3 regions of the Lysinibacillus sp. NPDC093190 genome follow, and region 1 is predicted to be linked to each of the others. Evidence: riboswitches for the same ligand, from Rfam matches in the RefSeq annotation. Region 1 holds a riboswitch; each other region holds the start of a gene.
What was found. A riboswitch is a leader RNA that binds a small molecule or an ion and turns the genes downstream of it on or off. The one in region 1 is predicted to bind S-adenosylmethionine.
Positions count from the first base shown of each region.

Region 2: it holds a riboswitch for S-adenosylmethionine, as region 1 does, so the genes downstream of both, metA (homoserine O-acetyltransferase MetA) here and metK (methionine adenosyltransferase) in region 1, are expected to answer to the same signal.
Region 3: it holds a riboswitch for S-adenosylmethionine, as region 1 does, so the genes downstream of both, ACQKOF_RS08285 (MetQ/NlpA family ABC transporter substrate-binding protein) here and metK (methionine adenosyltransferase) in region 1, are expected to answer to the same signal.

Region 1 covers NZ_JBNNVG010000037.1:18,841-21,114, forward strand. The annotation lists gene metK (methionine adenosyltransferase) at 1-1,091, opposite strand, end outside; SAM riboswitch class I at 1,380-1,498, opposite strand; gene pckA (phosphoenolpyruvate carboxykinase (ATP)) at 2,048-2,274, shown strand, end outside.
Region 2 covers NZ_JBNNVG010000004.1:17,328-19,601, reverse strand. The annotation lists partial or broken gene ACQKOF_RS04770 (hypothetical protein) at 1-140, shown strand, start outside; gene metA (homoserine O-acetyltransferase MetA) at 213-1,148, opposite strand; SAM riboswitch class I at 1,307-1,417, opposite strand; gene ACQKOF_RS04760 (nucleotide excision repair endonuclease) at 1,612-1,983, shown strand; gene ACQKOF_RS04755 (TrmB family transcriptional regulator) at 2,056-2,274, opposite strand, start outside.
Region 3 covers NZ_JBNNVG010000007.1:153,906-156,179, forward strand. The annotation lists gene ACQKOF_RS08280 (pyridoxal phosphate-dependent aminotransferase) at 1-570, shown strand, start outside; SAM riboswitch class I at 808-913, shown strand; gene ACQKOF_RS08285 (MetQ/NlpA family ABC transporter substrate-binding protein) at 1,108-1,941, shown strand; gene ACQKOF_RS08290 (methionine ABC transporter ATP-binding protein) at 2,047-2,274, shown strand, end outside.

The sequences.
Region 1 (2,274 bases):
ATAGGGCGACGAAGGTTAAGCATTTTAATAATCCCTGCTGGGCGGAGATCAAATAGCTCGCGTACCCATTTTACAATTTCACTTTCCGTAACTTTTCCTGTCCCAAATGTATCAACAGCAATAGATACAGGTTGAGCAACACCAATCGCATAAGCTAGTTGTACTTCAGCACGTTCTGCTAAACCTGCTGCTACGATATTTTTTGCCACATAGCGTGCTGCATATGCCGCTGAACGGTCTACCTTAGTTGCGTCCTTACCAGAGAAAGCACCTCCACCATGACGTGCATAGCCACCGTATGTATCAACGATGATTTTACGTCCAGTTAGACCAGCATCCCCTTTTGGACCACCAATTACGAATCGGCCAGTTGGGTTGATGAAATATTTAGTATTTGCATCTAGTAATTCACTTGGAACAACTGGAGCAATAACGAATTCTTTTAAGTCTGCTTGAATTTGCTCAAGTGTAGCTTCTTCGTCATGCTGTGTTGAAATGACAATCGTATCCACGCGCACTGGTACATTGTTTTCATCATATTCAATCGTTACTTGCGTTTTTCCGTCTGGACGTAAATATGCTAGTTCACCAGATTTACGTACTTCCGTTAAACGACGAGCCAATTTATGCGCTAAACTGATTGGTAATGGCATAAGCTCTGGCGTTTCGTTACATGCATAACCGAACATTAAGCCTTGGTCACCTGCACCAATTGCTTCAATGTCAGCATCTGTCATAGAGCCTTCACGCGCCTCTAATGCTTGGTCAACACCTTGAGCAATATCAGGTGATTGCTCACCAATAGCAACAAGTACTGCTAGGTTTTCAGCATCAAAGCCATATTTTCCACGTGTATAACCGATTTCTGCTACAGTATCACGAACGATACCTTTAATATCTACATAAGTAGAAGTAGTAATTTCTCCTGCTACTAAAACTAAGCCTGTTGTTACTGTTGTTTCACACGCTACACGTGCGTTTGGATCTTCTGCTAAAATAGCATCTAAAATGGCATCCGAAATTTGATCACAAATTTTGTCTGGATGTCCTTCTGTTACACTCTCTGATGTAAACAGTCGACGTTTTGTCATTTGGTTTCCTCCTATTACTTTTACAAATAGTATTTGCGAATTAATACGGTACTCATTACCCATGTCAAGTCCGCCCCTAAGGAGTGAACTCTTAAGCCGTTGTTGCTGTCGTTTCACTTTCGCACAATAAAACAGCTGTTGCTCTTAACACGAGGGTTTCGAAAGATCCGTCATTTTAATAAGGAAAGGACTATATACTTACCTTTATATTTGTTTTTAACAATAAAAAAATCCTTTTCTCACGTTTACTTAACATGAGGAAAGGAATAATGACTTCATAACCTTTCACTCTTATCGTTCAAGGGGTTTCCCCTTGCATCAGGTTGGCACCAGCGCATGTCGTGAAATAGTTCATGCAGGTTGCCGGGTTTCACAGGGCCTGACCCTCCACCAGCTCGGGATAAGAGTATCCGTTCAATATCTCATAATACGTAAAAGGTCGAACGTTGTCAAATATTTTTAATGTATTCTTTTAAAGAAAGTATGGGATTTATAATTTGGATTATGCTGTAATTTGAAACAAAATAATCCCTATTCTCCACCTCACATCATGTGTTAACATATGTGTGACCCCTTTACAGCACATTTTGTAGCTACAAAACATGTGGTGGATGAATATGATTGTAGCCTCTTTTCAGTTGACAACAAGCTCCAACTGATAAAAAAACCAGCTAAGACTTCACATCCTGTGCGAACCTCATGTTAGCCAAGAGCTTCCAAACGCAATTTTGCTGTGTCGAAAGTGATTGTGTGATCACTTATTATAAATAGGGTAAAAAGCATTATCAAAACGAATCAATTTACTTTTTGTCGTTTTCTTGAAAAGTAATAAAATCTGAAAAATAATTTCTGAATTAGTATAGATTATTTAAGCAATTGTGTTATACTATTTTTGAAATTAAGAAAATCTCCCTCAAACTCTAGGGAATACTATAAAAAAGGATGGTATTTAATCGATGAATTCAGTAGAAATTGCAAACGAACTGAAGGAATTATTAAGCGGCGGTAACATTAATGTTCAACTTTCAGTACCACAATTAGCTGAAAAGGCTACTTCTCGTGGTGAAGCTATGTTAACAGTAGATGGTGCAGTTCGTGCAGAAACTGGCAAATACACTGGTCGTTCACCTAAAGATAAATATACGGTAGAAGAAGATAGCACAAAAGATAAAATTGACTGGGG
Region 2 (2,274 bases), on a different contig from region 1:
CTCAAAGTGATAGTAGCAGCAATAGCGAAAATCCTTCACCGAGCAAAAGTGATAACGCTTCAAGCAATATTACACAGAATGATAGCGATACCGGCAATACCCCAAACAGTGATAAAAATAAAAATTCTCCAGAAAGTTAATAGCATAGTGGCGTATAAAAATGATGACCCTGTAATAAAAAGGTCATCATTTTTAATAGCTATTAAATAGCATTATATATGATATTCAATTTCATCAACGAAATCCCACTCGTATGGTGTTTCTTGGTATACGTAGTAGTTCAACCAATTCGAGAATAATAAATGTGTATGGGCACGCCACGTATTTATCGGTTCATTTGCTGGATTATCATGTGGGAAGTAATTTACTGGTACCTCAATATCTAATCCTTTCGCAACATCACGACTATACTCATCAGCTAAAGTTGTCGCATCATATTCAAGATGGCCAGTAATCATAATGTTTTTATTATCCTTTGATTGCACAATGAAAACACCAGCATCTTCTGAATAAGATAGTAATCGTAAATCAGGATGGTTAAGTACTTCATCAATTGATACGGATGTATAACGTGAATGTGGTGCCGTAAATGAATCACTAAAGCCACGTACTAAATCCACCGTTAAATCCGTAATGACATGAGAGTATACACCTGAGCATTTAGCAGGAAGCTCAATTTTACCGATACCGTAATGATGGTATAACGCTGCCTGAGCACCCCAACATATATGTAAGACTGATGTTACGTTTGTTTTGGACCAATCCATAATTTCTGAAATTTCCTGCCAGTAGTTCACTTCTTCAAATGCCATTTTTTCTACTGGTGCACCCGTAATAATCATGCCATCATAGCGACGATGACGAATTTGATTAAACGTCGTATAAAATAATTGCAAATGTGATTTACTAACATTTTTCGATTCATGTGTTGCCGTATTTAAAAATGTAATATTCACCTGTAACGGTGTATTACCTAATAAACGTAGTAATTGCAGCTCTGTTTTTTCTTTTTCCGGCATTAAATTAAAAATTAAGATATTTAATGGACGAATTTGTTGAGTTTTCGCTCTGTCCTCTTCCATAACGAATATTTTTTCCTCACGTAAATGTTCTCCAGCTGGTAAGTTTTTCGGAATATTAATTGGCATCTTGCATTCCCCTCTCTTTAATTTCTCTCTGTTAAAATCATTTAGTGCTTTAGTATCAATGCACGGGCCCTGCGCAAAGTTGATTATGTCAAACGATGAAATTAAAAAATCCCCCTCATTCCATGTGAGATAGAATGAGAAGGATTTTTCCACGTTCACTCTTATCTCTCAAAGGACAAATCCTTTGCTGGAATTAGCACCTTTCTAACTTTTGTTAGAGGTTGCTGAAGCGTCATCGGGCCAAATCCCTCAACTTCTCATGATAAGATTATTTAATTAAAAAGAATTGTAACATGAACAATTAAGAATATCAATAATACATAGAATATTTTGTTATTAATCATGCATGTCATTAGGTAATTTGTTTAACACTAATCTTGAATGTTTACATTATGATTTGATGGTAAACATGCTGTATTTATGTTAACATATACCTTTAGTAACAGAGAGGAACGTGAATAGTTTGATTAAAATTGAATTTCCAAAACCAGATTTAGTGATTCGCCAACGCGAACAAGATTTAAAGCCAGGTGATGTACCAATCACACCGTACCATGGTTTTATTGATTTCCATAAAATCACACGTGAAAACGGTGGTATTTTCTTATTCTACAATGAAGAGAACGAACTATTATTTGTCGGTAAAGCACGTAAAATTCGTCAACGTATTAAAAAGCATTTCGAGGACAATGTATCACCGATGAAAAATCATCGTAATGAAATTTTCAAAATTGAAGTGTATGAAGTGGAAGATCCAATGGAACGTGAAATTTACGAAACATACGCGATCAATTCATTCCGCGCTAAATACAATGTTGATAAAGTTTTTTATTAATATTTAAAGAAAAAAGAATCTGCTTGCCCTCTGTAATGTACATGACGGCTAGCAGATTCTTTTTCAATACTTTCATTCTAAGAAAAAGGCTTTACGTTCTTTAGTAATCCATTCCTCAAGCTCCGTATCATCGCGCTTTAACAGTCGATTGACAAGCACGTCATGCCATATATAATCTTCTAATAAATAGATATGAACAGGATCATTTGTAATAAAAGCCGTTTCTTGATTTGACGGTGAGTGACCATAAATCATTTGCTTGCCATCTATCGATAAAATAAACCAATGAGG
Region 3 (2,274 bases), on a different contig from region 1:
GTATCACATGATTTTGCCTACGGTGCGATTGGGTTTGACGGCAATAGACCTATCAGTTTCCTGCAAGCAGACGGTGCGAAAGATGTCGGTATTGAAATGTATACATTATCCAAAACGTACAATATGGCAGGCTGGCGCATTGGTTTTGCAGTTGGTAACCCCGATATTGTTGCAGCCATTAACCTTATTCAAGATCATCTATTTTGTAGTCAATTTCCTGCAGTGCAACAAGCCGCGGCAGTTGCACTTACTGCTTCCCAGAGTTGCGCGGATGGACTAAGAGCGACTTACGAGCGTCGGCGAAACGTCCTGATTGAGGAAGCTCAGCGAATTGGTTGGCAAGTAACAGCACCGAGAGGCTCTTTCTTTGCATGGCTCCCTGTTCCATTAGGTTTTACGAGTGAACAATTTGCCGATTTATTGCTCGACAAAGCTGATATCGCAGTAGCTGCAGGCAATGGCTTCGGTCAATATGGTGAAGGCTATGTGCGGGTTGGCTTACTTGTTAGCGAAGACCGCTTATGTGAAGCGATCAGCAGAATTGAAAAATTAAACTTATTTAGCTCATGAACATTTCAATCCCCCTACCTGACTAGACTCTACCCGAAAAACTGTTCCATTAGCTCAACTTGCTATGGGAACAGTTTTTCATTTCACTATCTTTTTTAGTTGCTCCAGCCCTTCTTCTAGCGGATTCTGTTTCAACTAAATATTATAATAAAATAAAAAATTTTAAAAATTCGATTGACTTACTATATCCTATAATTTATATTAGTTCTATCGGATTTACAAAAAAATATTATAAATCTCTTATCAAGAGTAGCTGAGGGACTGGCCCTATGAAGCTCGGCAACCTCCTTTTTTTAAGGAAGGTGCTAAATCCTGCAAACGATCATCGTTTGAAAGATAAGAGAGGACACTTTTTCATGAGCCTCTCTTAATTTTTTAAGAGAGTTTTTTTTATCTTCATTTATATGAAGATAAAAGCCTCCGGCGGATGTCACGGATTTTGAATTGTGCTAGCACAATTCAAAATCCGGACGGCAATTACGCCAAGGCGAAATTGTTTTTTTAAAAACCGATAAAACAACTTTGGAGGTATGTTTCATGAAAAAGAAAAACAAAATTTTATTAGGTTTAGCGAGTCTCACATTGGTAGCAGCATTAGTAGGCTGTGGTACTAAAGAAGATAGTAAAGATAGTCAAAGTAAGGCTATTAATGAACATAAAATTGTAGTAGGTGTAACTTCTGGTCCACACGAGCAAATTGCAGAGGTTGCTGCAAAAGTTGCCAAAGAACAGGGCTTAGAGGTAGAAGTAAAATCTTTCTCTGATTATGTTTTACCAAATACATCGTTAGCCGAGGGTGATCTTGATGTAAATAGCTATCAACACAAGCCATTCCTCGATACATTTAACAAAGATCACAATACAGATTTAGTGCCAGTAGGAAAAACAATTTTAAATCCTTTAGGCATTTACTCTGAAAAATATAAATCACTCGATGAAGTACCTGATGGTGCAACATTCGGATTGCCAAATGATCCAACGAACGGAGCTCGTGCCCTATTTGTCCTTCAAGAGGCCGGCTATATTAAATTAAAAGACGGTACCGGCTTAACAGCATCTATTCGCGATGTGGAAGAAAATAAAAAGAATTTAAAATTCATAGAATTAGAAGCTGCACAAATTCCAAAACAGCTTAGTGAAGTAGATGTGGCAGCTATTAATACGAACTTCGCTCTTGATGCTGGCATTAATCCTAAAAAAGATTCAATCCTTTTAGAATCTACTGACTCTCCTTATGTGAATTACATTGCAGTCCGTGCTGAAAACGAAGACGACCCAACAATCAAAAAATTCGTTGAAGCTTATCAATCTGATGAAGTACGTAAATTTATAGAAGAAAAATTCCAAGGTTCTGTAATTCCAAGCTGGTAAGTGACAATTAAGGACCCTTCATAAAATCGAGAATCTGCAAGACTCCTACAGGAAAGCTAGCAGATTCTTGCTTTATAGAAGGTCTTAGAAAGGAGATATCACAGTATGATTCAATTAGAAAATATAACAAAAGAATTTAAAACTAAAAAAGGTATCGTCAAAGCAATAGATGGTATTAACTTACATGTCAAAAAAGGTGAAATTCATGGAGTTATTGGCTATAGTGGCGCAGGAAAAAGTACCCTTATTCGCTGTGTCAATTTATTAGAGCGTCCAACAACAGGAAAGGTATTGATTGATCATGTAGATATTACTTCCCTTTCTCTAAACGAC